One region of the Psychrobacillus sp. FSL K6-2836 genome, then DNA from elsewhere that is predicted to be linked to it. Evidence: riboswitches for the same ligand, from Rfam matches in the RefSeq annotation. Region 1 holds a riboswitch; the other holds the start of a gene.

Evidence for each region. A riboswitch is a leader RNA that binds a small molecule or an ion and turns the genes downstream of it on or off. The one in region 1 is predicted to bind preQ1.
Region 2: linked by a shared signal. The riboswitch ahead of MKY37_RS14970 (QueT transporter family protein) and the one ahead of queF (preQ(1) synthase) in region 1 are both predicted to bind preQ1.

What each region holds. Positions count from the first base shown of each region.
Region 1 is NZ_JBBOOM010000001.1:1,841,485-1,857,052, forward strand. It holds gene MKY37_RS08520 (purine-nucleoside phosphorylase) at 1-733, shown strand, start outside; gene MKY37_RS08525 (DUF4179 domain-containing protein) at 866-2,245, opposite strand; gene MKY37_RS08530 (sigma-70 family RNA polymerase sigma factor) at 2,238-2,759, opposite strand; gene MKY37_RS08535 (M20/M25/M40 family metallo-hydrolase) at 2,959-4,557, opposite strand; gene MKY37_RS08540 (amino acid permease) at 4,625-6,049, opposite strand; gene MKY37_RS08545 (dimethylarginine dimethylaminohydrolase family protein) at 6,141-6,908, opposite strand; gene MKY37_RS08550 (dimethylarginine dimethylaminohydrolase family protein) at 6,922-7,794, opposite strand; gene MKY37_RS08555 (IclR family transcriptional regulator) at 7,945-8,682, shown strand; gene MKY37_RS08560 (hypothetical protein) at 9,165-9,788, opposite strand; gene MKY37_RS08565 (VUT family protein) at 9,964-10,503, opposite strand; gene queE (7-carboxy-7-deazaguanine synthase QueE) at 10,550-11,278, opposite strand; gene queD (6-carboxytetrahydropterin synthase QueD) at 11,271-11,744, opposite strand; gene queC (7-cyano-7-deazaguanine synthase QueC) at 11,748-12,407, opposite strand; gene queF (preQ(1) synthase) at 12,522-13,022, opposite strand; PreQ1 riboswitch class I at 13,153-13,199, opposite strand; gene MKY37_RS08590 ((deoxy)nucleoside triphosphate pyrophosphohydrolase) at 14,121-14,537, shown strand; gene MKY37_RS08595 (DEAD/DEAH box helicase) at 14,553-15,568, shown strand, end outside.
Region 2 is NZ_JBBOOM010000001.1:3,133,286-3,148,853, forward strand. It holds gene MKY37_RS14915 (DUF2975 domain-containing protein) at 1-413, shown strand, start outside; gene MKY37_RS14920 (helix-turn-helix domain-containing protein) at 424-645, shown strand; partial or broken gene MKY37_RS14925 (IS5/IS1182 family transposase) at 964-1,104, shown strand; gene MKY37_RS14930 (phospholipase D family protein) at 1,167-2,621, opposite strand; gene MKY37_RS14935 (hypothetical protein) at 2,816-3,367, shown strand; gene MKY37_RS14940 (histidine phosphatase family protein) at 3,454-3,999, shown strand; gene MKY37_RS14945 (hypothetical protein) at 4,249-4,377, shown strand; gene MKY37_RS14950 (ring-cleaving dioxygenase) at 4,714-5,691, shown strand; gene MKY37_RS14955 (ABC transporter ATP-binding protein) at 6,390-7,352, shown strand; gene MKY37_RS14960 (ABC transporter permease) at 7,353-7,997, shown strand; gene MKY37_RS14965 (glycine betaine ABC transporter substrate-binding protein) at 8,002-8,895, shown strand; gene MKY37_RS14970 (QueT transporter family protein) at 8,938-9,420, opposite strand; PreQ1 riboswitch class I at 9,427-9,471, opposite strand; gene MKY37_RS14975 (MBL fold metallo-hydrolase) at 9,587-10,786, shown strand; gene MKY37_RS14980 (DUF3006 domain-containing protein) at 10,773-11,018, shown strand; gene MKY37_RS14985 (CD3324 family protein) at 11,258-11,521, shown strand; gene MKY37_RS14990 (FusB/FusC family EF-G-binding protein) at 11,939-12,580, shown strand; gene MKY37_RS14995 (NUDIX hydrolase) at 12,597-13,238, shown strand; gene MKY37_RS15000 (3D domain-containing protein) at 13,255-13,821, opposite strand; gene dapF (diaminopimelate epimerase) at 14,187-15,041, opposite strand; gene ypfJ (KPN_02809 family neutral zinc metallopeptidase) at 15,115-15,568, opposite strand, start outside.

The DNA.
Region 1 (15,568 bases):
CTCAGGCTTAGGGACACTTGCTGATGAAATTAAGAACCCAGTCAAAATTCCTTATAGTGAAGTTCCTCACTTTGCAAAGTCCGAAGCTATAGGTCATGCCAACGAGCTTGTCATTGGAGAATTAAATGGAAAAATAGTAGCCGCTATGAAAGGTCGTTTTCACTATTATGAAGGTTTTACATTGGATGAAGTAACCTTCCCAGTACGTGTAATGAAAGCACTAGGCATTGAAAAAGTAATTATTACAAATGCCTGCGGTGCCGTGAATACAAGCTTTAAACCAGGTGACTTAATGTTAATTACGGACCATATTAATTTAGTTGGGGCCAATCCTTTAATTGGACCCAATAATAATAAATTAGGTACTCGTTTCCCTGATTTATCAGAGGTATATAACAAAGAGCTACGTAGTATTGCAACCAAGGTAGCAAAAGAGCAAAACATGGAATTGCAAGAAGGAGTGTATGCTTGGTGGAGTGGACCTACTTACGAAACTCCGGCAGAAATCCGTATGTTCCGCACATTAGGAGCTGACGCAGCAGGTATGTCTACTGTACCCGAAGCGATTGTAGCTGTTCACGGTGGTATGAAAGTACTTGGTGTTTCTTGCATAACGAATATGGCATGTGGAATATTAGATCAGCCGCTAAATCACGAGGAAGTAATTGACGTTGCAGGGAAAGTTAGACTTAAATTTGTTGAGTTAGTTAAAGGGATTTTGGAAGAGATTTAAATTTAGATAGTTGTATTTATATTTCCATCGTCTTCATTGTTTCTTGTGTGCTTTGAACAATATGTTGGTAACTCATACCGGGTAAGTTTTAAGAGGATTGGGAAGTGTAAAGCTTCTTCCCACTCCTCTTTTTTATTTGACTTTTATCTCCGCATCCTCTTCTATCCAGGATGGGTAAAAATCAAGATCCAATCGAATGGGATTTGTAAAAGTAGTAACCGACTTATTTGGTAGTTCAAATTCGATTCTCCCTTCTCCAGGAGAGTTAGTCTTTGAACCTTTTACATAGTTAGAATAGAGTGGTGTACGTCCCTCATAGTGTATATAAAATTCTTTTTCATCAGCATCTGTAAATTTTATAAATCCAACCATATTCATATCGTAATCTTTATCGATATTTACAGTAAAACTGACACGATTATCCTTCACTTGCAAATTTGAGAATATTGATTGGGAAGGCTGTTGTATAAACTTTTTGGATTCGGTATCGATTAAAATATAGGCTTCCTCTTTATCCATTGCTGCTATTTTTCCAAATGTTAACGTTAACTTTTTTGGCTCATAAAAGTAAAAACTTTCTTTTAGTGGTACTTCCCATACATTACCTTCCTCTAGTGGTTTATATGCATTTCCAGGGATAGCAGACCATTTCCTTCCCTTTTCATCTACCAGTTCTAATTCATCAAATGGTCGAGCCAGAAGTTTTTTTGTGTTTTTAGGATTTTCTTCTATCTTAACAACCGCGCGTATTGGATCGACTATTACCTCCTTTACTTTAAGGCTTTGCCCTTCAATTTTCACTTCTTTGTTTACTATAAAATTCTTACTCTCAACATCCATCTTTTTATAAGAAAATGGAATTCTAAAATGCTCCGTCTTATCACCATTCTTCAAACCGACTACCCACGAAAGATCTTTGCCTTGTTTTACTTTCCATAAGTGTTCCGAGGTACTATAAATATCGGTGTTTTCTTCAGGAGCCAAAGGAATAGAGTGACTACCTAAGTCAAAACTATAGTTAGTAGTATGTAATCCCGACCATAATTGAATATACTTCAATTCTAGCTTGCTTATATCTATTTCCTTTGATTGAACAGAATAAAATACGACCAGTCCATTATTATCTGCTAAAACTCCATCCAGGGTTACTGTAATACCATTTTTTTCTAGAGACTTATTGATTGGCTGGTAATAGTCATTTTCTACAGCTGCAGTCAATCCTTTATCTTGCTGAATAAGAGAGAGTACCCTATCCATCCCTGGTATAGAAGCAACCTTGTTTGCGAATACAGGAGATACAGAGATTGTTGTGATAAACGAGATGAGAAGGATTGCAGCAATTACAATCGACCATGAACTCCGCTTTATTATCTTCACTCTTTTTAATGCTTGTTCTTTTTTTGCTTTCGCGAATCCACTTTGTACGGCAAAGTGTAGCTTTTCCTTTGATACTTCCATCTTATCAATAGATTTTTTCCTCTGCTCCAGCTTCTTTTTTTCCTCCTCAAACACGTTTAACCTCTCCCTTCTCTTCAAATCCTGCCCTAAGTGCTCGTAAAGCTTTATGTAGCCGCGTTTTAATCGTTCCTTCTGGGGTATTCCACATAACGGAAATGTCCTTTATTTTGACATCTTCAAAATACTTCAAATGTAATAACTCTCTTTCATAATCGGATAAACTTAAAAGAGCCTCCTCGACCTCCAAAAAAGTGAAATCTTCAGTTATTCCTTGTATGTTAAGTATTCGTTCCTCGAACACTTCCCTCTTACTTTTCTTGATAACATCCCGGCAATAATTCATCATGATTCGGATGAGCCAAGTTTTAAAATAGGCAGGCTCCTTCACCGTTTTTATACTTCGATAGGCTCTATAAGTCACTTCTTGGATAGCCTCTAGTGCATCTCCTTCATTTTTCAAATAAGAGATAGCTGTTCGATATAGTGCTTCCTCATATGAATGGATTAATGTTAAAAATGCTTCTTCGTCACCTTTGATCGCTTGCTTTACTAGTATTTCTTCGGTCAAGATTTCACCTCTTTTCATATGTCCCTATCTATTAGACTTACCACTTTGAAAAAAGTTTTTAGAAAGTAAAGTAATGCCCCTGTGTAAAACACAAACGTGAAAGTTTCAGCATTCAAGTCTGTTACGAATTGTTTCTTACACAGAGTCGATTATAAACAAAAAAGTGACTCCATATATAGTTCTGGAGTCACTTTCCCTATTAATACAAGCTTTTCAATAATGTTTCTAGCATTACAGGCATTTCGACGAATGCACTGTCTACATGCAATCTTTCGGTTTTTTGATGCGCGTCTTTACCGAAAGGACCAACATTTAATATGGGACCTTTCAATTGTGCCATGTCTTCAAATGGGATACTGTATGTGTCTCCCCAAACCGGCGTGTTATTTTCGAAAGCTGTCCATCCATTGGAACCATCATCATAATTTACGTAACTTAAATCACAAATTCCGTTAAAGTAGTGGATTTGGTCGATTTTATTATTGAATGATTGCGCTGATTTCTTCATTAGCTCAACCGCTTCCACTATAAGCGGATCATTGGATGTATTGACTGCTGGATAGTAAGGTGGGGCGAATAGGATTACTGTCGCAGGAGCTAATTCTTGGCACTGGATCATCAGATTATCAACAATCCTCAATGATTTTTCACGATCGTCCCAATCTTCCTGCACAAGTGTCTCTTGTTTTAATCGTTCTACTTCTTCCGTTCCTAGTTTTTGATTTGCATAGAGAAGCAGTTGTTCATAACGAAGTACTTTGACTTCCCCTACACCTTTTACTCCCTCACGTTGGCATATCTTCTGATAGTCGGCATTTAAAGCACTCATCGCCTCTGTTGCCACTTGTTCAAAAAGATCCATCACTTCCGATGCAGTACGTTTAAATAAAAATACATTATACAATGATACTGCACGATATGGTGTTTGTGTAGAATAGGACAGCTTTAAATCTTTTTGCTGCAAGGAAACTGGAAGCGGAGTACTTTCTCCAAGATCCGTCTCACGGAATAATGAATTCCATTCCATACGTTGGGTCAAATAGGATGCAATATAGTTCGCCGTCATCCCTTTCATCGGTTCTCCAACATGCGTTTCTTTCCCATAAAATAAAGCGGCGGGCATAATTTTACCAATCGTTCCTGAATAAATATACTCCGCGATATCTGTTGGGTTTTGAGAAAACGATGGTTCACTATTCAAAAATAATTTATAAGTCAACCCAAATTCCTCACGAAGACGTACTAACTGAGTCACCGCTGCACGCATTCCTGCAGAATTCACTTCCTCATCCGGAACGGTCGTCAATACAAGATTGATCGGCCACTTCTCGACACTTGCTTTTTCTATCAATTGCATATGGAGAGCAAGCCCCATTTTCATGTCCATCGTGCCTCGACCAAACAAATACTTTCCAGTTTCTAAATCGATACGAGCTGATTCCGGTAAATCACTCGGATCTTCCATTAGCTTTTGCGTCAGCTCCTCTGGAAAATAAGCGAGTGGCTGCAAAGCACCATATTCCTCTGTTTGAACCGTATCAAAATGACTGATCAAAACGACCGTTTCAACAGCATCTGGATGTTTATACAATGCAGTTACCGCATATCTGCCCAGTCCTGCATCAAGCAACTGCAAATGACTCGGGTGTTCTTGAAAATACTTTAATTCTCTTAATTTATCCAATGTTTTTGGAGCAAAAGTAGTTTCACCTTCTGTTAAAGAAATACTGTCCCAACTAACTAATTCGCATAACAACGTCCTAAGCTTTTCTGATGTACTCCATAATAATTGACTCATTAAAATTTCTCCTTTATTACTAATGCCCAACAAAACAGTAATTCTAAATATTCAGATAACAAAGATTTTAATTCTCTTGAACCACGTTACTATTTGTTAATTCTGCTTTATTATTTTTCTTTTCTAATCTCAATTTGTAGAATAGCATACAGGCGATGAAAAACCCTACTCCATAATAAAGGCCTACGCGCTGTGTCGGATCAAACGCTAAAAATACTAATATCAGTAAACAAAACGCAATACAGATTATCGGAACTAATGGATAGAAGCGAACTTTATAACCTAAATCATCCAGTTTTCCACCATTCTTCATATACTGGCGACGAAACATTAATTGAGATGCCGCAATTCCCATCCATGAAATAGTAACTGAAATCCCTGCGATCGACATCAATAAAACGAATACTGTATCTGCCTGCATTACACTTGTTAATAATGATAGTAAAGAAAAAGCCATCGTAAATATTAAAGCAGTAAGTGGAACTTTTCGTTTAGATAAACGACCGAATATCTTTGGGGCCATACCTTCCTTTGCCATCGACCACAATAAACGGGTTGAAGCATATAGACATGAATTCCCTACTGACAAAATTGCAGTTAAAATAACAAAATTCATAATACTACCAGCATACGGTATACCCGCTAAATTCATTAAAGTAACAAATGGACTTTCAAGCAGCCCAAGTTCGGATGCTGGGAAAATAGCAGATAATACAATAATAGAAGCAATATAAAACACGACGATTCTAAAAATAATTGTTCGAATAGCTTTTGGGATATTCTTTTCTGGATTTTCCGTTTCTCCTGCTGCAATACCTACTAACTCAGAACCTTGGTAGGAGAAGATAACATTCATCATTGTAACAAAAACAATAGCAATCCCTGCTGGAAACAGTCCTGTAGGTGCTAAGTTAGTCGCAAATGGCGTTGCTCTTTCTTCCAATGGAATAAGGCCAAAAATTGCTGCAGCCCCAATGATTATAAACAGAACTACCGCCACTACCTTAATGCCCGCAAACCAAAATTCCGCTTCAGCAAAAGCTTTAGTTGTCAGCGCATTCAAAGCAAATAATAAAACCATGAAAATTGCACACCAAATCCAGATTGGAACATCTGGGAACCAATGCTGCATTAGTATGCCCGCAGCGGTAAACTCGACACCAGCCGTAGCAGCCGAGCCTACAAAATACATCCATCCAAGTGAAAATCCTGCAGATGGACTAATAAATCGCGTCGCATAAGTTTGAAAAGAACCTGTTACCGGCATATGAACAGCAAGCTCTCCAAGACAGATCATTACCATATACAAGATTAACCCACCAAATAGATAACCAAGTATAGCCCCTCCTGGACCTGCCTGATTAATCGTATAACCTGCATTTAAAAATAATCCAGTCCCAATTACCCCACCAAGTGACAACATAAGTAAATGACGGCTTTTCATCGAGCGGTTTAATACATTTTGTTGTGCTGAATCGCTATTATTAGACATACTATTCCCTCCCCCTTGTTATCTCTTTAACTTAATCTAATGCGCTTATTATTTCTGATTATTACGGGTGGCTGGCACCCGTAATAATTCGTTAGAATCTCAATGATAGGCAACTAAGACCGCCGTCTTGCTTACGAACTTCAGACATATCAAGTTCAATTGTTTCATAGCCAGCTTCGTTGATTTTGCGTTTTGTTTCGCTGTAGCCTTCTGGAATAATTACATATTCGTTTACACGAATGCAGTTTGCTGAGTATTCATCTTCATTAGTTATAATGATTTTGTCGTATGATTCAAAAGCTGGATGATCGACAAATTCACCTGCAACGACCATTTTGTTATTCCCTAAATATGCGATACCAGTTTTCAAATGGAAGAATTTTTGTAACGGGATGATTGTTGCTTCAAAACCTTCGCCTTCTAAAATTTCTTTTAACTGATGTGCACCTTCTTCATTGGTACGTTCAGAAATTCCAATATAGAATTTATTGTCCGCTTGAAGAATATCTCCACCATCAAGTGTTCCAGGTGATTTTATATAATGAAACTTCTTATAAAAATCTTTTAAAGCGCTTTCAATTTCAACAATTTCTCCATTTCTAGATTCCGCTCCCGGATTTGTAACAACAGCAAATCCAGATGTCAGCACTGCAGCATCTTCTACAAACGTCGAATCTGGGAATTCTTCACTTGCTGAAAGCAGTGTTACCTCTACTCCACATTTTTTTAGTGCCTCCACGTAAGCCTTATGCTGAACTAATAGTTTTTCATAATCCGGTTTCCCAAGATCGGAAGTTGTTAATCCTTCTACGTAGCTTTTACCTGGCGTTTTTGCAATTACATTTTGAAATTTACTCATTTCATGTTCCCCCTTAATTTCTAATAACTGGACTTGTTAGACATGTTGGACCACCAGTACCTAATACACTGATTTCTCGTCCTTTGTATTCATAAACTGTTGCTCCCGCATCAAGCAATTGCTGTTTCGTCGATTCATTGCCTTCGACTATTACACAAACACGTGGTGCAAGCGCTAGTACATTACATCCAAGATTATCGTATTCTGCTTTTGGTACCTCTACTAATTGAATACCACGCTCTATCAGTAACTGACGGAAAAATACTGGCATCAATGGTGAATGTACTGCTGCCAAATCTTTATCAACCATACTGATGAAAGACATCAAATGTAAGCATTCTGCTTCTCCTTGATCATGTGGAAGCTGCACTACGATGAACTCATCTACATATGGGGCTGTTATTTCTTTTAGTTGACGAATGGCTTCGTCGTTTGTACGATATCCGCGACCCACTACAAGAGTTTTATCATCTAACCAGACGATATCTCCACCGTCTGATACTGCTTCACCAGTTAACTCTCCAATAATCGGAATCTCTTTTTCTTGTAAAAAATCTTTATAAATGGCTGCTTCAGGCTGTCTTATTTTCTTGCCTGATTTTAAAATAATGGCACCAGCTGGCGTAAGTTTCACTGGGTCATGTGCGTAAATTGAATCTAAACCTACTTTGTCCGATTTCGGCAGATAATCGATTTGTGGTACATGCTTTTCTAAAATTTCGATGAATGTTTTATATTCACGCACCGCTTCTTCAAAATTAGGTTCTTCTAGGTAATTGAATGATCTCCACTTATCCGATAAGTGTTCTTGACTAATAAAAGCTTCGTTCGGATGCTTTACAATTACTCTCTCTAATTTTTTATACATAGATGAGTTAAAAGACATTTCTACTCCTCCTTTTCCGCATATCGGAAAACGTTTCTGAATAGCGGAAATATTATATTTAAAATATATGCGTTTCATGATATGATGTCAATATATTTCGAATATTTAAATGCTGTTTTTTCGAACAATATAAAATAGGCGGTGATTCATATGCAATCCATTACTCGCGCGATGTCTGTTGCAAAGGTTTTAGTAGCACATGCAAATGATAAAGGAATAAGTATTTCTGAGCTTTCCAAACAATGTGAGCTCCCACTGAGCACGATGCATAGATTATTACAAGCGATGATTAAACAAAGCATGGTAGAGCAAGATGAGCACTCCAAGTTGTACCGTCTTGGCATGGTTTGGTTAGAGTATGGTCTACAAGTGTACGATACGATAGACTACGTCAGTAAAGTCAGACCAGAGCTAGAACGCTTGTCTAAAGAAGTAGAAGAGAGTGTCTATTTAAGCAAACCTGTTGGGATAGAAGCAATGATTGTAGAAAGAATTGATAGCGAAAATAATCCAATCCGAATATACGACCAACTAGGATTGCGTATTCCATTGCACATCGGTGCTGCCAACAAATCAATACTTGCAGCCATGCCTAGTTCCCAATCAGAAAGTATATTGTCACAGCTTTTACCAGCAGGAGAAATCCCCAACTTTTCACAAACACTTAGCCAGATTACGAAGCAGGGATATGCAATAAGTCACTCTGAACGAACCGAAGGCACTTCTTCAGTCGCAGTCTCTATCAAGGACAGTCTTGGACAAATCATCGGTGCCATAAGCGTTGGTGTCGTCAGCTTCAACCTAACGGAAGAACGACTCGCATTCTTAACAAGTAAAATAATCGAAACCGGTAATAATATTTCCGCTAAACTAAAATCTAGTAACTGAAATCAGATACAGGATCCCTTTAGTGTCTTTGGTCGCTGACTAACTGGAATAAAATGAAAAAAAGAGTAGCCGTCTTATTCGACAATCACTCTTTCTATATAACAGCATTAGAAAATGACTCTGCGCAAGAAACAAACATAATTGTTTCTTGCACAAGGCGATTTTTAAAAAATTAAATTCCAAACAAAAAAGAGTGACCCCTAAGGACCACTCTTTTTTGTGCTGTCATAGCTGCTCGGAGGGGAAGAAAGGAAGTTTCAAATCCTTTGGCACCTGTTACCCGAGATTTTATAGATTTTTTATCGCTGAATATTGAACGTTAGGATATAAGAGAGTTGATGGTTAAGCTTTTAATTTTAAAGGTTGAGCTTTAAGCTTTATAGCCATACGCAAATGTTGATTGTAAGAGCAGGGATTAACCCAGACCCTGCAAACGGGGAAACTTTTTTCTTTTTCACTATAACAGCAAGTTTTTAAACTATTTATTGTTTAATAGTGATTAACGTGCGTGCATTAATTTCACTTAGTGCTACATCCACGTCATCTTCAAAAGATTCGATATCTAGAGCCATTTTTGTCGCAATTTCTTTTACATGAATTGGATCAATCAGTTTCGTTTCCTCGGATTCCCAAAATAACTTTTTGTAGCCTTCAACCGCAGTTAAATCGGTTTTACCATCTTTAGAAATCATATTATTTAACTGAGTATCTAATCTATCTTGGGCAATTTCGTTATTAACTTCTACTTTTTCTTGAGACTGAGCATAATCGGTATTCATTTTACGAAGGAGTGTTTTTTCGATTTCAATAAAGTTTTTACGCTCAATCGCGTCGGCCACCGTCATTTTTACTCCAGAAACTTCAACTATAGTTGTTGCATTCGATTCTACAATCGATTTTTTGATTTGCTTTCTGCGATCCATCAAATCCTTTATAGATTGTATACTTTCTTTTGCTTCCTTTTCAAACTCATCAACTGTCTTAAAACCACGAATATTCTCTTTCGGTTTTTTTGACGCCGCGAAAGTCGTTTCGTTAATCTTCTTTAAGATGCGTGCATCCAATGTCTTTAACTCACGCAAAGCTTTTGTAATAGAAATTTCCATCGGCGTTTCACTCCTCAGTTGTCTCTTTATCGTAATTATTAGTCTACTGGAGATTACTAGGCTATTCAAGTAATAGCTTTCCACGTAATGATGATTCCCAAAACTAAACTTCTAACCTAACAAATAGCCTTCCAAATCTATGGAAGGCTAAAATAAATATTACATTTTTATATAGTCATTCAGAAAGTAAACGCTTTTCCTTTATTACATAAACCTGATTCAAAATCAGTGCCCCAATCATCTGGATCACGGTTTTCACAATAATTTGCCCTACAATCGCAGCTGGTACTGCTTCCCATGGAAGAAAATTCGCTCCAAGAGGACTCAAGCCAATTATTACAAAAATCACGGAATCCAGGAATCCTCCCACAATACCACTATAGAAGACACGCCAAGCCATTGGTAGTTTTAGTCTTGTGTAAATCTCTGTATCTGCTGTTTCAGCTACAACAAAGGAAATGGCTGAAGCAAGTACAATTAATAGAGTATCCCCTAACATAAATGATGCTAATGCAGAAAATGCTAAAGCTACAAAAATGAATAAGTATGTCTTCGCTCTACCGTATTTGTTTTGCACAAGATCCCTAAAAATGAAGGTAGCTCCTATTAACAGCGTTCCCATAGGGACAATGAACATGCCAAGCTGTAATGGTGCAAAAGCTGCGGTTACGACATTAGCAGTCACAATAGATATTAAATAAAATAAAATTCTCATGATGTTACTCCTTTAGTTAAATTAAATACAGTTTTACGGCTGACCACTATACGCCTCTTTTATTTCCCCAAACAAGGGCGTGCAGCTGTGGCAGTACTTTGACATCTCTTAATTCTTCATCCTCAATCACCCAGTCGATCAGCTCTTGGTATTTCTTTAATAAATGGCTGATTAGCTGTGGGTTGTCAGTCGTCGTGATATCATCATTACCAATCTGGAGATAAAAAGGGATTGTCGGGTATCGAAGGTGAACTTGCTTGGCATATTCATAATCCTCTTTATTGAAAACGACTATTTTGAGGGATGTATGCTGCTCGCTATTTCGATTGTTAAGCTTTTCGATGATATCCGAAAGCACAGAAAATTCCGTGATCATTCCGGAACTGGGAGGCTTTGGTGAAATCGTCAGTTCATCGATATCATACAGCCACTCCTGCCATCTGCTTCCCTGTGTCTCCACTCCGATCTTTATGTCGTTTTCCTTTAAAATAGCAATAAGTGCATCCAAGTTTCGAAGGAGTGCCGGATTTCCACCCGAAACCGTGACAAAAGAAAAACCACTGCCTCCAAGACGTTTTAACTCAGACCAAATCTCTTCTGCAGTCATTTGGACAATGAGATGCTTACCACTACCATCCCATGTAAACGATGAATCACACCAAGAACAGGAATAATCACAGCCTGCAGTCCGCACAAACATTGTTTTCTGGCCCACTACCATTCCCTCGCCTTGAATCGTCGGTCCAAAAATCTCCATAATGGGTACCTTACTCAACTTCCATCCACTCCCGTCTTGCTTCAGCATAGCTTGTCGGAGTTTCATACAGCCTGATAAATTCTACACGTGCCCCATTAAATCGTTGCTCATCAAGCAAATGTTCAGACAACTTCCCGTAAATCCAGACAACGATATTCTCTGCCGTCGTATTCATCGTTGGAAGGGTTTCATTCAAATAACGATGATCCAAATATATCTCTATCTTTTGTTTCCATATTTCTTTTATATCGCCAAAATCAATCATCAAACCGCAGTCATCCGTGTATCCACTCAATCCTAATACGGCACGATACGTATGGCCGTGCAGATTTTTACATTTCCCCTCATAATTATGTAAATGGTGGGCAGCATCGAAGGTAAATTCCTTGCTCACGAGAACACGCTTTGAATGATACTTTAATTGACTACTTTGAATATCTTCATCTATTTTTTGAAGCTTATCGACAATTCTAAAATCAGTCATGTCTTAGGACCCCTTCTTGAAGCTTAAATACTCATCAAGCCCTCTATTTCTCAGCTTACATGCTGGGCACTCCCCACAGCCATCCGCTATTACTCCGTTATAACAGGTCAACGTTTTCTCTCGGACAAACTCGAGTGCTCCAAGCTGATCTGCCAGCTCCCATGTTTGTGCTTTGTTCAACCACATTAGTGGTGTATCAATCACAAAGGTAGTATCCATAGAAAGATTTAGTGTTACGTTTAGGGATTTCACAAAAATATCTCGACAATCCGGATAGCCACTAAAATCAGTTTCACACACGCCAGTAACGATATGCTTTGCTCCTACCTGGCTCGCTAAAACACCGGCAAATGATAGAAAGAGCAAATTTCGACCTGGTACAAAAGTCGACGGCAATCCACCATCTTCTCCGTCCTCTACTTTTATGTCATCTCGTGTCAATGCATTCGGTGCAAGCTGATTTAAAATCGACATATCCAGTATGTGATGCTTTACACCAAGCTCCTTAGCTATCTCCTTGGCACACTCGATTTCTAGATTATGTCTTTGCCTATAATCAAACGTCACTGCCTCAATCTCTTTAAAACGTTCTTTCGCCCAAAACAGACATGTCGTACTATCCTGTCCTCCACTAAACACAATAATTGCTTTTTCCTGCTTCATCCATAAAAACTCCCTTATAATGACAAAACAGCACCCTAAGAAGGAGTGCTGTGTCTTCTTAGTTTTTTTAAGAGGGTAGCTAATAACCTCTTCCTTCAATAAGGATTATTCTACTTAACGATTATCGATTTTTTCTGGATATAGATCATGGTTCATCAAACGAAAATCCGCCATCTCTACATATTTCGTCCCTGGTCTTCCATAGTTACACCACGGATCAATCGAAATACCTCCGCGTGGAGTGAATTTCCCCCAGACCTCAATATATCTTGGGTCTAGCAATTCAATTAAATCGTTCATGATGATGTTAACGCAGTCTTCATGGAAATCACCGTGATTTCTAAAGCTGAACAAATACAACTTCAACGATTTACTTTCTACAATTTTTTTATCCGGAATATACGAGATATACATCGTTGCAAAATCCGGTTGATTTGTAATTGGGCATAAACTTGTAAATTCTGGGCAGTTAAATTTAACAAAATAATCCCGAGTAGAATGAAGATTATCTACCGACTCCAATACTTCAGGTGCATAATCAAATGAATATTTTGTGCCTTGGTTACCTAACAATGTTAAATCCTTTAAACCTTCATCATGACTTCTTCCAGACATAATAAAAAACCTCCTATAAAAAATGTTTCCCAACACTTTCAAAAGAGGCTTCACAAACCAATCTATGCAAACAAAAGGATAAAAACAAAAAAAGCCACGTCCAAAGTATATGGACATGGCGAATAGTCATGTATCCATAGTTTTTTATAGAGGGTATAAGCTATGAACCTCTCCCGGTCAAGTACGGGTACTAAATCATAATATAGAATATTGACCAAAACGTCAAATAGACATTTTAGTCATTGAAACCACTTAAATCTTTTTTTAAGAGATTCGAAAACTTTTTTATAATATCATGCATAAATTCGAACTAGATTGACTATATTGTTAATAGAATAAGAGATTAAAGGAGGAGCAAAAATGAAACATCCAATTTATTTACCGGAACAATTACCAGAAACAACTGAAGAGTTATTGAAGCTAATATTACAAACTATCTTAACCTAGGAGAGATTTAGATTATCAAAGAGACTCGGAAACATTATAAAAGTAGATACCTCTACTTATGTGGAGATATCTACTTTTTGTTATTCATTCCGAACTAATCCAATTTGTATATCAATTGCCACCGTCGTAAATTACTATATATTCTTCCCAAGTTATTACTTTCACCAATCAGCCCCTACTACAATAATGTGCTCCATCAAAGATTCAAAATAAAATCCTTCATTCATTAGATTTCCGCCCTCGAGCTAAGCTGTGTAATTCATATTCCTTCCATACTTTTATCCGAAGATATTGGGTAACTAGCATTGTATCTAGCTTAAATCTGCTTATACATACAAAATTAAAGCTCTCCTCTTCAACATAATAACTAGTACAAAGACCATTACCCTCTATTAATATCCCCTTAGCCACAATTTCATCAGAATCATTTAAAAGTTGAATAACCGTTATTGCTATGTTGTAATTTGTAATTTGTAATTTCAATGGACCCTACCAATGCTTTTTACTAAATTGGATCGGAATCATTTTGATTTCGCTTAAAAGATCAAATACATAACAATCAGTAAATTCCAATCATTTGAAGTTTCTTGCTGCTCATCACTTTAAAATCAGCTATGATAAAGATATAAACTAAATTTAGGGTGGTAAATAATGAAAAAATTAGTCCACGTTGTCGGGGCAATTATTGAAAACGAGAAGAACGAAATATTTTGTGCGTTAAGAAGTCCGGTTATGTCACTTCCAAACCTTTGGGAATTCCCTGGTGGTAAAATTGAACTTGAAGAAACACCAGAACAAGCTTTACAACGGGAAATTACAGAAGAATTTAATTGTACAATTGAAGTTGGTCAAAAAGTTGAAGATACAACCTATGAATACGAAAAATTTATCGTTAGACTAGAAACGTATCAAGCAAAACTATTAGAAGGTATCCCTATTGCAAGGGAGCATGCTGACACGAGATGGGTAACTCGGGAAAACTTACATACACTTAATTTTGCAGCCGCTGATATTCCAGCAGTTGAAAAAGTAGCAAATGAAAAAAGTAGTTCGGAAAATCTGAAATGAAATGATGTGGTTTAAATGGATCAACTGATTCGCAAAATGAAGAATTCATTACATAAAGGTTTTATTGATCAAAATAATCCTGTATCAGGAAAGTTTAAGCCTAAGCTGCTATCAAATAAAGCTCATGAAAATGTTTTATCTACTCTTCTTCAAGAAATGAAAACATGCGAAACCTTCACTTTTTCCGTTGCCTTTATAACCGAGGGTGGACTAGCAACTTTAAAAACTATGCTATTCGACCTTCAGTTAAAGGGTATAAAAGGTCGTATTTTAACGTCTACTTTTTTAAATTTTAATCAACCCAAAATGTTTAAAGAACTACTAAAACTAGAAAATGTGGAAGTCCGTCTAACTGGTGTCAAAGGTTTCCACTCAAAAGGATATATATTCGAACACACAGACTATTATTCTTTAATAGTGGGAAGTTCTAACCTAACGGATAGTGCTTTAAAAGCTAACTATGAATGGAATGTCTATTTAACTTCTTTAGAAGATGGAGAAATCATCCATCACTTCAAAAATCAATTTGAAGAGGCTTGGAACGAGTCCATCCCTTTAACCGTAGAATGGATTAACAACTACAATTTGAATTATGAACAGCAGCCCTTCGTTAAACAGACAACCTCAAATGTATTTCAAGTGAACACAGAGTATCTAACAAACCAATTAGCAGATAGTCTAACTATTCAGCCAAATAAAATGCAAATTGATGCGCTGAAACAGTTAAAGACTCTCCGTGAAACCGGAGCTAAAAAGGGGTTAATTATCTCTGCTACCGGTACAGGAAAAACATATCTATCTGCTTTTGATGTTCGTAACTTTGCCCCTAAAAAAGTGCTCTTTGTCGTCCATCGAGAACAAATTTTAAAGAAGGCTCTTCAAGATTACCGAAAAATATTAGGTGGTCATGAAGATGAATTTGGAATTCTTTCAGGTAATTCAAAAGATACAAATGCAAGATACTTATTTGCCACAGTTCAAACACTATCCTCGCAACGGTATTTACAACAGTTCGCTAAAGAAGAATTTGA
Region 2 (15,568 bases), 1.3 Mb from region 1:
GTATATTTGGGTTGCCTTTATTAGCTAAAGAGGCAGCTGAAAGTAATTCGGAGTTCACTTATGTACTATACGGCATTTTAATAGTTATGTATGTATCCGTGGTACCATTTTTCGCTGCATTGTATCAAGCTTTTAAACTTTTAAGTTATATTGATAAGAGTAAAGCGTTTTCGGAAGTGTCTGTAAAAGCTTTAAAAATTATTAAATATTGTGCAATTATAATCAGTGGTCTATATGTGGCTGGTATGCCATTCTTCTTTATATTTGCGCAGTTAGACGATGCGCCAGGTGTAGTATTGATTGGAATGCTCTTTGTTTTTGCTCCGATTATGATTGCAGTCTTTGCAGCCGTTCTCCAAAGACTTTTACAAGAAGCGATTAATATAAAGTCTGAAAATGATTTAACGGTCTGAGGTGAATAAAATGGGAATAATAATTAATATTGATGTGATGCTAGCTGTAAGGAAGATGAGCGTTACGGAACTCTCTGAGAAAGTTGGAATAACAATGGCTAATCTTTCTATATTGAAAAACGGAAAAGCGAAAGCAATTCGATTATCAACTTTAGAGGCAATTTGTAAGGCTTTGGACTGTCAGCCTGGAGACATTTTAGAATACAAAAGTGAAGAAGAAGCTCAAAAATAATAGGATTAGATAACAAAATTATCAATGGCTTAGTTTCCATAAAGAGAAATAAAACGCTGAATATACTCAGCGTTTCAGACTGTAGACAAACTCGAGAAATTTAGAGTTTAACTACAGTCTTTTTTCTTTTAAAATAGAATTAGTATTTTTCGAATTAGGGTTAGTTGATTTTCGTTTCGGCGGACGCTTTCCGCGGGCCCGGCTCAAGCCTCCTCGTCGCAAGCTCCTGCGGGGTCTCAAGACTCGGGCTGTTCCCGCAGGAGTCGCCGCCTACACTACAATCAACTACTTTCTAAATAAACATTGAGGTGAATGGATATGATGACTAAAAATCAAAACGTTGAACGCGATCAAATAGAGATGATTACGATTGATGAACTTGTACCACAAGATCATCTTGTACAAAAGCTTGAAGCTACCATAGATTTTTCATTCATATATCCAGTAGTCGAACCTCTGAAACGCTGAATATACTCAGCGTTTTTTTTACGTCTTTATATACAGGATATACTTCTGTTTACTTAATAAGTAGTCACTTTCATAAACTTTTGCAATGTATAAATCCATCGCTGCCACCAAGTAAAGTTGTCTTGGAACTCTTCCAATTCTACCGTGTACATAGCATCTTCATTGTTCCAAAGTCGTTCAAAATAAGTTTCCATTTTGACTACTAACTCACTATCATTTGGTGCAATTACCCTTAAGTTATTTTCTAGATTATAATCATCTAATGTTCGTTCAGTATAATTCGAGGAACCACTTGAAATAATTGTTTGCTCGTCTGATTGAATCCAAATTGCTTTTGTATGGTATTGACCGATAACGGTATTGTACCAACGTATATTTAACTTACCTTTTGTGTCCTCGACCATTTCCTGCACGACTGGACGATTCGGAAGTCCAGACTTCTGCTGACCGAAGGAGTTTTCGTTTGGATCGAGAATCATATTAACTTCAACACCACGATTTGCTGCGTCTATGAGTGCATTGACAATATCTCTTTTAGCTACAAAGAACATACCGAGCCAAATTTTATCCCCTTTTTTTGTTGCTGCTAAGTCCGCAAGTAACACATCTAGGATTTTCTTCTCTGTTAAATACTGAACTTGATATTGCCCGCCAGATTCTTTCGTATCAACCCGGGGTAATTTAGGTCCTCCGGAAAACAAAGAAACAGCTTCCTCCGATTCTAAAATATCATTTAAGATAGGACCAGTTACTTTCAAAGCAACATTTCCATGAAAACCACTTGCATCATGAGGGTTAGAAGAAGTCACCATCGCTTCTTTCTCCGTTACTACTGCCTTCCGATGATTTGCTTTCACATTGAGTAATGTCAAATACGAGGCCACGGTCATCTTGGGTGCCTCACTTGCCATCGCATTCGCAATCCAACCCTCGCCTCCAAAGTCAAACCATTGGAAAAAAGTACGATAAATACCCGAATAGATAGGGGTAGAATCGCGCAATTGGTCTAGATCGGTGTAAACAATCTCTACGCCAGCTTCTCTCATTTTCTTAAACCATTTACTTTCAAAGGACCCATAACCCTTGTTCAGTGGATCCGTGATAAATATAACAGGCATATCCGGATGATTTCTCTTTTTTTGAGCTAATGTAATTGACAAAGTATCTGCAATCTTCGGGAAATCTTCCTTTTCATCGTAAAAACCATCAACCAAGAAAAAATCTACTACGACAAAATCTTCCGCTTCCTCAATCATGTTATAAACTTCGTCAAATATATAGTTTTCGTGTACCATGCCAGTTCCTTTTCTGTCCTGTGCAAAGGTTAAGTCAGTAATCATCTCAACTGAATCTGTATTATGTATTTCCCCTTTAAAGGAAACGCCTTCTGGTAAAGGCTTATATGTATGCCATAATATAACTGCAATATAGAAAAGTACAAATACTCCTAGTGAACCCATCACGATTCTCTTCTTTTTGCTCCATGGCTTCCTTTTCTTTTTAGCCATTTTTCTTCCCCCTATTAATCTCTTTGTAAGTGCTTTCCCTTAAACAGTCGATTACAAACTATTAGTTGGTGAACACGGGAGATTATTTTAACCGAGTACTTGTTGTTAGAAATAGGAGACAATGAAAAATATAACTAAAAATTAGATAAGTGCTATAGTAAAATACATACACTACCCTTTTAGGAGCTGATAAAATGGAAGCACAGATTCAAAGGTATTTTGACGATTTAAAATCACCAATCAAAGAAATGAAATATGAAGCATACAAAAGTTTATTGGCGGTTACAGAAAAAGAAGTAGACTGGGCATATGAGGTTTGGGATAAATTATTACAAGACTTAAACAATCGAGACAATCATAAAAGATCACTTGCAGCACAATTTCTTTCTCATTTAGCAATAAGCGACCCTGAGAAGAGAATGCTTAATGATTTTTCTTCATTGTGGAAAGTGACAAAAGACCCTAAGTTTGTTACTGCAAGACATAGTTTGCAATCCATATGGAGAGTAGGTTTAGCAGGAGTTGAACAAAAAGAGCTGCTTATTAATCACTTGACTGATCGCTTTAGAAACTGCGCCGAAGAAAAAAATTACACATTGATCCGATTTGATATTATTCAAGGTCTTAGAAATCTATATGATGAGACAAAACAAGAAGAAATAAAACAAACCTCACTTGATCTCATTGCAACAGAAGAAGACAGTAAATATCAAAAGAAATATGCAACTGTATGGAGAAATACATAGGGTTCTACTCAATATTTTGTATACTTAATAACTTTTAAGCTACTTAGATAGCTCTTTTTCTTATTATAATAATTAAGGAGTATGAAATGGAGATTTCATTGATAAGGCACGGTAAATCACAATTAATAGAAAATGATAGAATAGCTTTTGCAGACTTTAAGAAGTGGGTTGAAAAATATGATTTTAATGGAGTATTTGAAGAGTCGGTCTATCCTGTAGGGACAATCGAAAAAGTAACAGCTGCGAAGCTTGTAATTACAAGTGATTTGAAAAGATCTGTTGTTTCAGCAAAATTATTAAATTCAAAAACAAAAACCATTTCTGACTCCTTGTTTCGAGAAACCGAGTTACCCGCTAGTCCAAGAATATTATTAAATATAAAATTAAAGCCAAATACATGGGCAGTTATTTTAAGATTGCTATGGTTTAGCGGCTATTCTAATCAATGTGAATCTTTGAGTCAGGCGAGATTAAGGGCAAAGAAGGCCGCGCAGCAATTAATTGATCACACGAATGAACATAAATCAATCGTTTTAGTTGGTCATGGTTTTTTTAATATGTTAATCACCAAGGAATTAAAGAAGATGGGGTGGAAAGGTAGAACAAGGACTGGTGCAAAACATTGGAATTGAACGACATATTCCTGGTTTGACTAGAGGAAGAGGTTTAGACAAAAAAGGAGAGTAAATATGTTTGTTAAAATCTATCAGTACCATATACAACAAGATAAGGTTGAAGAATATTTAAGTATTCAAGAAAAAGCCTCAGAAATCTATAGCAAATATTTAAATTTTCATACAATGTAAATCAATAGCAAAGATGATGAAACAAAATGGATAGAAATTTCTAGATATGCAGATGAAAAAGAATACAATAAAAGTATGACCATTATAAATGAGCAGAAAGAGATTCAAGAGCTATTTGCAAGATTCCAATATCTTTTAGTTACAGATAAGAAAGAAGTATGGGAAGAAGATTTTATTGAAAAGAGAGAAATGGGTAGCTTATAAAAATAATATATTTGGTGTTATATTATTAAATATGTTTGTAGATCATAAATAAATCCACTGAGAAAGACAATGATTACGATTACTAAATATGAAAACAAAGATAGTAATTGCATTTGTGATTAAGAATGTTTAATAAGTATGATACGTATTTTCAGCAGCAAGTAGAAACTGTCTTAACTGGGACAGTTTTTTTATTTGTGAAAAATTACTCTAATAGGTGGTTTTCTTTTGTAATTTGGTGGAAGAATGGAGTTGTTGACATGTTTTTTTATTCATGATAAAATTACTTCGAATTGAAGATAATTAAATTAAAGACAAAATATTGGAGGAATATATATGAATCACTTAAAAGGTATGCACCATGTTACTGCAATTACAAGCAGTGCTGAAGAAAATTACAAATTTTTCACTTATGTATTAGGCATGCGACTCGTTAAGAAAACAGTCAACCAGGATGATATTCAAACCTATCATTTGTTTTTTGCAGATGATGTTGGGGGAGCTGGAACGGATATGACGTTCTTCGATTTTCCAAACATTCCAAAGGGGACGCATGGTACAAATGAAATATACCGTACGGGCTTCCGTGTACCGACTGACGCGGCTTTAGATTACTGGGTAAAACGTTTTGATCGACTAGATGTGAAGCATACTGGAATCCAAGAGCAATTCGGAACTAAAGTATTGTCATTTGTAGATTTCGATGATCAACATTATCAACTAGTGTCAGACGAAAACAATAAAGGTGTTGCAGCAGGTACACCATGGCAAAAAGGTCCGATTCCACTAGAGTATGCTATTACCGGTCTAGGTCCGATTACTATTCGTATTGCAGAATTTGATTATATGAAAGAAGTGCTTGAAAAGGTTCTATTATTTAAAGAAATTGGACAGAACGGAGCATTTCACTTATTTGAAGTAGGTGAAGGTGGTAATGGTGCACAGGTTATTGTGGAAAAAAATATCATTCTTCCACCAGGTCGTCAAGGTTTTGGAACAGTTCACCATGCTGCTTTCCGAGTTGAAGATAGAGCAGTGCTAGATGAATGGACACATCGTATGGAAAGCTTCGGCTTCCAGACATCAGGATTCGTCGATCGTTTCTTTTTTCAATCATTGTATTCGAGAGTTGCAAACGGAATCCTATTTGAATTTGCAACAGATGGTCCAGGATTTATGGGAGACGAACCATATGAAACTCTAGGAGAAAAACTATCATTGCCTCCTTTCTTAGAACCAAAACGAGAACAAATCGAAGGACTAGTGCGTCCGATCGACACAGTACGTAGCACCATCGAGTTTGTAAAAGAATAATAACAGAGTGAGCCGCTTCCTGAAGGAGGCGGTTTTTGCATGCGTACATTTGGAAGTGAAAGTAGATACTTTTGACTGTTCTAAACGAGAGCCGCCAAGGTCTAAACGAGAGAGTCTGTTCTATGCGAGAGAGATCAGCCTCTATACGAGAGAGAAACTGTTCTATACGAGAGCCGCCGAGGTCAAAACGAGAGAGCCTGTGCTATGTGAGAGAGATCAGCCCCTATACGAGAGAGAAATTGTTCTATACGAGAGCCACCGAGGTCTAAACGAGAGAGCCTGCAATATGCGAGAGAGATCAGCCCTTATACGAGAGAGAAATTGTTCTGAACGAGAGCGACCGAGGTCAAAACGAGAGAGCCTGTGCTATGCGAGAGCGATCAGCCCCTATGCGAGAGAGAAATTGTTCTAAACGAGAGCCACCGAGGTCAAAACGAGAGAGCCTGTGCTATGCGAGAGCGATCAGCCCCTATACGAGAGAGAAATTGTTCTAAACGAGAGCCGCCGAGTTCTAAACGAGAGCCACCAGTAGCTATACAAGAGAGCAAGTTCCCTATACGAGAGAGCACAACATAAACGATGATTTCCACAAACTCCAAAATTTTTCACGAAATAGATCGGATAAAAGGCTTTATCATAAACTTTTTAGGGTAAATATAGTAGAAACTAAATATAGTAGAAGAAAGGAGGCCAGTGATTTGATTCGTTTTGAAAATATTATGAAAGTATATCCTGATGGAACGAATGCTTTGAGGGATGTCTCTTTAACAATTCCGAAAGAGCGATTAGTGGTCATTATTGGACCGAGTGGTTGCGGTAAAACTACCCTATTAAAACTGATCAATCTCTTAGAAACTCCTACGTCTGGTGAAGTTTACGTGGAGGATAAAGCAATATCCACTATAGATCCCGTTGAGCTACGTAAAACGATTGGATACGTTATTCAACGAATTGGCTTGTTCCCTCATATGACGATTGAAAAAAATGCTGCGCTTGTACCGAATTTGAAAGGATGGCCAAAGGAGAAGACGACAGCTCGAATTCATGAGTTAATGAAGATGGTTGGACTTGAACCCGACCAATTTCTACGTAAATATCCACTTGAGCTAAGTGGTGGTCAGCAGCAAAGAATAGGTGTTGTGCGGGCGCTTGCTGCGAACCCGGATATTATTTTAATGGATGAACCATTTAGTGCACTGGATCCGATAAGCCGTGAACAATTGCAATATGAGATAAAGTATTTGCAGGAAAAAATAAAAAAAACAATCATTTTTGTTACTCATGATATAGATGAGGCATTAAAGATTGCGGATATGATTGTCGTCATGAAAGATGGAATGATTGAGCAAGTTGGAACACCAGCAGAGATAATAGAAAACCCTATTAATGACTTTGTGAAAAACTTTATTGGGATCGAACGTATCAATAGAAAAAAATCGGTTGGCAAAAGAGAGTTACAGGACTTCGCTTCATTTTTTGATGGTGAAAGGGGATCTCATTATCTAGAGGTTGACGGTTCTATGTTAGTGGAAGAAGCTATCGCTTTACTGGAAAATGAAAGTACGAGAGGGCTGCTAGTAATGCAAAGTAATAAGGAGCTAGGCTTTGTTAACCAATCAATACTTCTTCGAGCAATGCTTGTAAAGGAAGAGGTGTTATAAGTGAGTAATTTTATAGAAACGATTCAAAGTCGTTCAGATTTAATACAAGAGGCATTTATGCAACATATTTACTTATCCTTTATAGCTTTAGCAGTAGGGATTGCAATTGCCCTACCTTTAGGGATATTAGTTGCAAGATATCGTAGAGTAGCGGAGCCAGTTATAGGAATCACCGCGATCTTTCAGACAATTCCTAGTTTAGCATTATTCGGATTTCTCGTTCCACTAATAGGAATTGGTGCTAAAACAGCTTTAATCGCCCTGATCATTTATGCACTTTTACCAATATTACGTAATACATATACTGGGATTTCAAATATTGATGAATCGATGATAGAGGCTGGAAGAGGAATGGGTATGACGAAAAGTCAGCTGCTTTGGCAGATTGAATTTCCGCTTGCTTTGCCGTTTATAATGGCGGGTATTCGAACCGCTACAGTTCTGACTGTAGGTATTGCTACACTGGCAACATTTGTTGGAGCAGGTGGGTTAGGGGATGTAATTTACCGTGGATTGCAATCTTATAATAATTCGCTCGTTTTAGCTGGTGCATTACCCGTTGCATTATTAGCAATTCTATTCGATCTACTATTGAAATGGATTGAGAAAAGAGCTACACCAAAAGGAATGAGTACTGGAGGATGATGGGATGAAAAAGTTAATAGGGATAGTGGGACTTGCAGCAATAATGCTTTTAAGTGCCTGCTCGGATTCAGAGGAAACATTAGTAATCAGTGGGAAACCATGGACGGAACAATTTATACTTCCTCAGATTTTAGGACAATATATTGAGGGAAAGACAGATATTGATGTGGAGTATAAAGAAGGTCTAGGAGAAGTTGCAATTATGACTCCTGCTTTGGAAAAAGGCGATATTGATCTATATGTGGAGTATACTGGCACGGGCTTAAAGGATGTTTTGAAAGAGGAATCTGCGGTGGGAGAAAGCTCAGATAGTGTGCTGGAAAAAGTAAGAAAAGGCTACGAGGAACAGTTTGAAGCTACATGGTTGAGCCCACTTGGATTTGAAAATACGTATACATTAGCTTATACAAAGGATAATGGGTACAATGCAGAAACTTACTCTGATTTAGTAGAGGCTTCTAAAACTAGTGATATGGTATTTGGGGCACCTCATGCTTTCTATGAAAGAAAAGGAGATGGCTTTGACGATCTAATAAATACGTATCCATTTGTATTTTCAGAAACGCAAAGTTTAGATCCAAATGTGATGTATGAAGCGTTGAAAAATGGAGACGTCGATGTGATACCTGCATTTACGACTGATGGACGTATTGAGCGTTTTGATTTGCTAACGACAACGGATGATTTAGGCTTTTTCCCTAAGTATGATGCAGCTCCAGTCGTGCGTATGGAAGCATTAGAAAAATTCCCGGAACTAGAAAATACACTAAACGAGTTGGCTGGTCAAATATCTGAAGAAGATATGCTAAAGATGAATGCAAGAGTAGATATAGATGGCGATAAACCAGAGGATGTTGCTCGAGACTTTCTAGTAGAGAAAGGTTTAATAGAAGAATAAAAAAACACCCGGTTCTAGAATACTAGAATCGGGTGGAATTATTTAGATTAGAGTCTTGAAATTCAGTCGTCTATCTAAAGCAATAATAATCGGAATACCGACGGCCAGTACAGCGAATTCACCAGCTGCAACGGTTAACCATGTATAGAAGAATGGGAAATCAAGCGCAAGCATTAATTCAAATGCGATAATACACATGGTAATTGTAAAGAGAACTGTATTAATAACCATGCGAGCGATGTTTCCTTTAACATATTTAGTTGCCAAAATCGTTAGTGATAGCGTAATAATAGAATGAGCTACTCCAAATGTTAGGTCGTAAGCGGCCATTGGAGAGAACATGTTTGTGATGAATACTCCTAATACAATTCCAAAAAAGTATTTTTTATTAAATACGATTAAGTGATTAAACATCTCTGCAATACGAAACTGTACTGCACCAAATGCAAAAGGAGCCACTAGTAGAGATACCGCAACATAAAGAGCGGCAATTACACCAGTTACTGCAATAGTCTTTGTTTTCATTATCATTTCTCCTTAGTTTTTTTACGTGGGAGGTTCTCGAACCACGTTAGTTTTCACAAACAGTTATTCTATGCGAATAGTTATCAACTGTCAAGGGAATTTGTAATATATGAATTTTGTTTTCCTATGGTAGAATGGTACACAGCAACGAAAAGGAAGGTTTTATATGAGAAAGATAGTAATGATAGTTTGTATATGTATGGCAGTTTTGCTTAGTGGTTGTACACTAAATCAGCAAACGAACAAGACATTAGAATCTTCTCAGGTACCAGTCGAGGCTCGTAAAGAGATGAAGGTCCATTTTCTAGACGTAGGGCAAGGGGATTCTATTTTAGTACAATCTCCAAGCGGAAAAAATTTACTAGTCGATGGAAGTACAAAAAAAGCTGGAAAAGATGTAGTAGATTACTTACGAAAGCAGGGAGTTGAAAAACTAGATTATGTAGTGGCAACTCACCCTGATGCCGACCATATCGGCGGACTGATTTCCGTTTTGAACTCTATATCTATAAAAAACTTTGTGGATTCTGGTAAGGTACATACCTCTCAAACATATGAGGAAATGCTACAGCTTATATTAGATAAAGCTATACCGTTTACCGTGCCAAATATTGGTGATAATATCTCATTAGATGATGAACTAGATATTAAGGTTTTAAATGTAGGGGATGATTCAGATGATAATAATGAAGCATCTATTGTATTAAAAATATCTTATGGGGAGATTTCCTTTTTATTGATGGGGGATGCTGATACTGTTGTGGAAAAGGAAATATTAGAACGCGCAAACGTAGAAGCAACTGTTTTGAAAGCTGGACATCATGGTTCAGACACGAGTAGCTCAAAAGAGTTTATCGAGGCAGTAAATCCAAAGGTTACTATTTTAAGTTATGGTAAAGATAATTCCTATGGTCATCCGGATGCGGAAGTTATGTCGAGACTGGAACAAATAAAAACACAAATATATGGTACTGCAGAAGTTGGCAATATAGTGGTGGAAACGGATGGGCAAGATTATAACGTATTAACAAATGGAAGTGTGGAGCCATCTGAAATTGCTGATACAGCAATAGGCATTAACATTTCTAGTAAAGATCTTCGAGGTGAGATAGTCGGGATTACCAATTATGGTGATACTGCTATTATTTTAAAAGACTGGCAATTAGTTTCAGTAATTGGCAATCAAATATTCAAGTTTCCAAATATCAACTTACAGGCTGGGGAGACGATTTATGTAACAAGTGGTTCAGAAGCAAAAGAGGGCTCAGGCTATCTGAAATGGACGACTGGACAAATGTGGAGAAATGATGGGGACGCAGCCACATTATTGAATAACAAAGGAGAGATTGTGAGTGAACTCGAATAAATATACATTAGACCGTTTTGAAGGGGACTATGCAGTCTTTTTGAAATATCCAAATGAAACTGAGAGCCTGCTTGTCCAAAGTTCTGAACTAAATGATAAGGTAAAAAAAGGAGATATAGTTAATATTTCAATTAAAGAAGAAAAATATAAGATTGAACCTTTAGCTGAAGAAACAGCGAGCCAGAAGGAAAGGATTAGCCAATTACTTGAACAACTAAAAAATAGAACCTGATGAAAGTTTCAATTTATTGGTTCTGAAAAATTTTCACTTGTATTAAAATAGGAAATAGCGAACTTGGAGGTGAGTGGAATGGCAAATAGTAGGATCTTGCTAGACAGTGCAACGCCTCATGCAAAGCCTAAAGATGAAAGGGCGATACTTTGTATGAGAAGTTATAATATTTTTATCGCCATTTCATAATGTTGGCTTTGCACCTTATTTAGATAGTAAAAATAAGGAGCGAGCGTAAAATGACATATATTAAAGCAACTTCCGTTTTACCTGAGGAGCTAGTGAAGGAAATTCAAAAGTATATTCAAGGGGAAACGATTTATATCCCAAAACCGGGAAAAACTTATAAACAATGGGGAACGCTTTCTGGGGAAAGAAAGCGGATTGATGAGCGAAATAATTCTCTAAAAGAAGCATATAGAAGTGGGATTTCCATGGAGCAGCTTGCAAAAGAGTATTATCTTTCTATCGAAACTGTTAAGAAAATTATTTATACAAAGTAATAAGTATACACTGGTAGCTCCTATAGGGGCTGCCAGTTTTTTAAAAGAAAAGAAAGTATAAAAACATGTAGCGTGAACACTGGGTTTATAGAACTTAGTAGTATGAATAATACGAATGATTTCCGTTTTAGGTGGACGCGTTCCGCGGGGGGAGCGATGAACCATCACCGCCCTTTCGGGTACGTAGTGATGTTTCATCTTTCTCCCTCATCCCGCTGGAGTCAAAAGAAGCGAAATCAAAGCCCTTCGAAAACGATAGAAGCAGGTTTTGATCTTCAGGGACAGGGCGTCTTTTTGACCGGTTTTTCTTATGATTTATATGGTGAAAACAATTCCTAATCATCTTATCCGTTTATTAAGCAATTACTTTTCGATACAATTGGACTAATGAAAATAATTATGAATGGAGAGGGATATATGAATCCTTTCATTAGAAGTGATCAATATAACTTTATAAAAAGACAAGCGCAAACATTGGTAAATGGACATGCCACTGTAAACGATCGTGCGGTTTTAAATGCCTTACAAGCATTATCATACGAGAAGGTATTCGGATTATTTGCGGAAATGACAGTAGACCAAAAAAGTCTATTGAATCCGATTGTAGAAGTAAAAGAAAAATTAGATGCCGAAGAATTTTTAGAAACTCTAAAGCCCTATGTCATTCCATTTAAAGAAATTAGCGAGACTGCTATTAAAAAGATTTTTCCGAAGGCGAAGAAACTCAAAGTTCCTTCATTAGAAAGTATTGATTTTAAGGAAATATCTTATTTAGGCTGGTTAGATAAAGGGTCCAATAAAAAATTTCTCGTTGTTGAACACAAAAACAAATTAGTCGGAATATCTGGTGGTTATAAAGTTTCGAACAAAAAAGGAATTTGTGCATTATGTAATCGCACAGAAGAAATTGGAATGTTTACTTCATCGGTCAAGGGTGTAACACAAGATGCCTTTATTACGAGAGGGAATTATATTTGCCAGGATAGTCAAAAGTGTAACGAAAACATTATTTCATTGGAAAAATTAAATAATTTCGTAGAGCTTATTCAAAATAAATAAATGAAGAGGTATTAATATGGAACAAGAACTACTAAAAGTATTTGACGAGGAGCATAACCAAATAGGGGTGGAGACCCGGGAGGAGATTCATAAACTTGGTTTGTGGCATGAAACATTTCAATGCTGGTTTATAGGTAAACATGAGGGAAAACAATATGTTTACTTGCAATTACGAAGTGATTTGAAAAAAGACTATCCTGGACTGTTGGACATTACTGCTGCGGGGCATTTACTCGCGAGTGAAACAGTTTTTGATGGGATAAGAGAGGTGAAAGAGGAGCTCGGTATAGACGTGCTCTTTGAGGAATTATATTCACTTGGTGTTATGAAGTATTCTGTTAAGACGGGTGAATTAGTAGATAATGAATTAGCTCATGTATTTTTGTATGACTGCGTATTGGAATGGGAGCAATTTGCGTTACAGGCAGAAGAGGTTTCAGGAATAGTACGTGTGGAGATTTCGGAGTTTGTTAAACTTTGGAAAGAGGAATTAAAGGAAATAGAAATCTTCGGTTTTAAAATGAATGAAGAGGGTGCTAAAAGTCCGATTCACCAGGTTGTTGGAAAAACGAGTTTTGTTCCACATGATCAGTTTTACTACGAAGAAATTTGCAAAGAAATGATATCTTTTTCATTAAAAAACCAACTTTCTAGTTAAGAAAGTTGGTTATATTCTATTCTAAAATTTTGATTTTTACACTTTTGCGACCCCATTTATAGGCCTCGCTTTTCGTTGGGAAAAATACATCTATTTTATTTCCTTTGATAGCACTTCCTGTATCTCCAGCTATTGCATAACCATATCCTTCGACATAAACTTTCGTACCAAGTGCAATTATTTTAGGATCTACTGCGATGACCTTTACATCCGGATTACGCTTGAGATTGATGCCTGTGCTAGTGACACCAGAGCAGCCATTACAGGTTGCTGTAAATGCACTTGCAGTAACAACAATTTCTTTTACTACCTTATCATCTGTAGATCTTGAAGGTGTTTTCGGTTTCTTTGCAGCAGTTGCCGCTTTTGATGAGATTTTTAACTTTTGGTTAAGTTTAATCGTATCTGATTTTAAATGATTCCATGATTTTAAAGTTGATACAGAGACTTTGTGCGTTTTAGCAATTTTATACAAAGTATCGCCTTTTTGAACAGTATAAGTTGAAGATGCGGCTAGGCTTGTGCTTGTTCCGCTAACCAATAATGCAAATGTAATAATGAGTGTCCCAAGAATTCTTCTCAAATACTCTACCCCTTGCTATTTAGTCTAAGCACATCTTACCAGGACTTTATTACGAGAGTATTACGATGACTTACCAATATCGTTACAAATCTTAATAATGTTACATCTGAAAATTAACATTCGCAGATTATAGTTTATTAAATAGATTTGCGTTTTATACCAATGGAAACTATATTCCCTGCTGATAGCTCTTAAATATCTTAAGGTAGCCCATAATTCCTCCAAGCTAATTGCTCAAACGGACGAAAGCCCATAAATTGCTCAGTTTAGCCCATAACCCCTCATCAATAACCCATAAACAAACGAAGGTAGCCCATAAAAAAAGAACCTCACTAGTTTTCACTAAAAGGCTCTCCGGCAATCAATCAATTTATCGGCTCTATTAAAATCTCTCCATCAAACACACTTACTGCGGGCCCTGTCATAAATACTCCTTCATCGGTGTAGCGTATAACAAGATCACCACCTAATAGTTTTACAGTTATATCGGCGTCTTTGTCGCAGTGTCCATTTAAGACAGCAGCCACTACTGCAGCACAAGCGCCAGTTCCACAGGCAAGTGTTTCACCACTGCCCCGTTCCCATACGCGCATATAAATAGTCTTGCGATTTTCTATCGAGATAAACTCTGTATTTACACTTTCCGGGAAAAACGAATGATGCTCAAATTTAGGTCCAATAAGTGGTAAGTCTACTAACATTGGATCTTCCACAAAAACAACACAGTGAGGATTACCCATTGATACAGTTGTGATATGATATGTTTTTTCTTCCACCTCGAAGGGGAAGTTTATTAGCGGATTTGATGCTTTTGAATGAACAGGTATAAGAGTTGGCTCTAAAATGGCTTTGCCCATATCTACTTTAGCGGAAGTCATTTTGCCATTTTCGATAAAAAGTTCAATTGTTTTAATGCCACTTAATGTATCGATGGTTAACACTTCTTTTGTGGAAAGATTATTATCGTACACGTATTTGGCAACGCAGCGGATAGCATTTCCACACATTTTTCCTTCACTGCCATTTATATTGAACATACGCATTTGAGCATCTGCTATATCAGATGGGCATATTAATACAAGTCCATCTCCACCAATACCAAAATGTCGGTCAGAGATATGCTTGCTTAGTGTATTGGGATTATCGATAGCATGCTCAAAACAATTAATGTAAATATAATCATTTCCGCAGCCATGCATTTTTGTGAATGGTATTTTCATCTTTAGCGTAACTCCTTTTGTCGCAATCTTCTTAGTTATCCCATTATAACATACGGGTCATTGAGAAAATATGTTATGGAGTTTTGCTATTAAACGTGTCCCCACCTTGAATCGTGCCGTTTTCATAGCCTTTATAAAACCAATCTTTACGCTGTTCAGAGGTACCATGTGTGAAACTTTCAGGAACGACATAGCCCATCGCCTGTTTTTGAAGTGTGTCGTCTCCAACAGCACTTGCAGCAGTCAATGCTTCGTCTAAATCTCCTTCTTCAAGATAGCCCAGACCTTGCGCATGTTTTGCCCATACTCCGGAGAAATAATCTGCCTGAAGCTCGAAGCGGACAAGGTATTTATTGAATTCTTCCTCATTTAACTTCTGACGCAGGGGCATTACTTGTTCAGTTGTACCAAGTAAAGTTTGGACATGGTGCCCGACTTCATGTGCAATCACGTAAGCCATTGCAAAATCTCCTGGTGCATTGAACTTCGTTTGTAATTCTTGATAAAAGCTTAAGTCGATATATAAT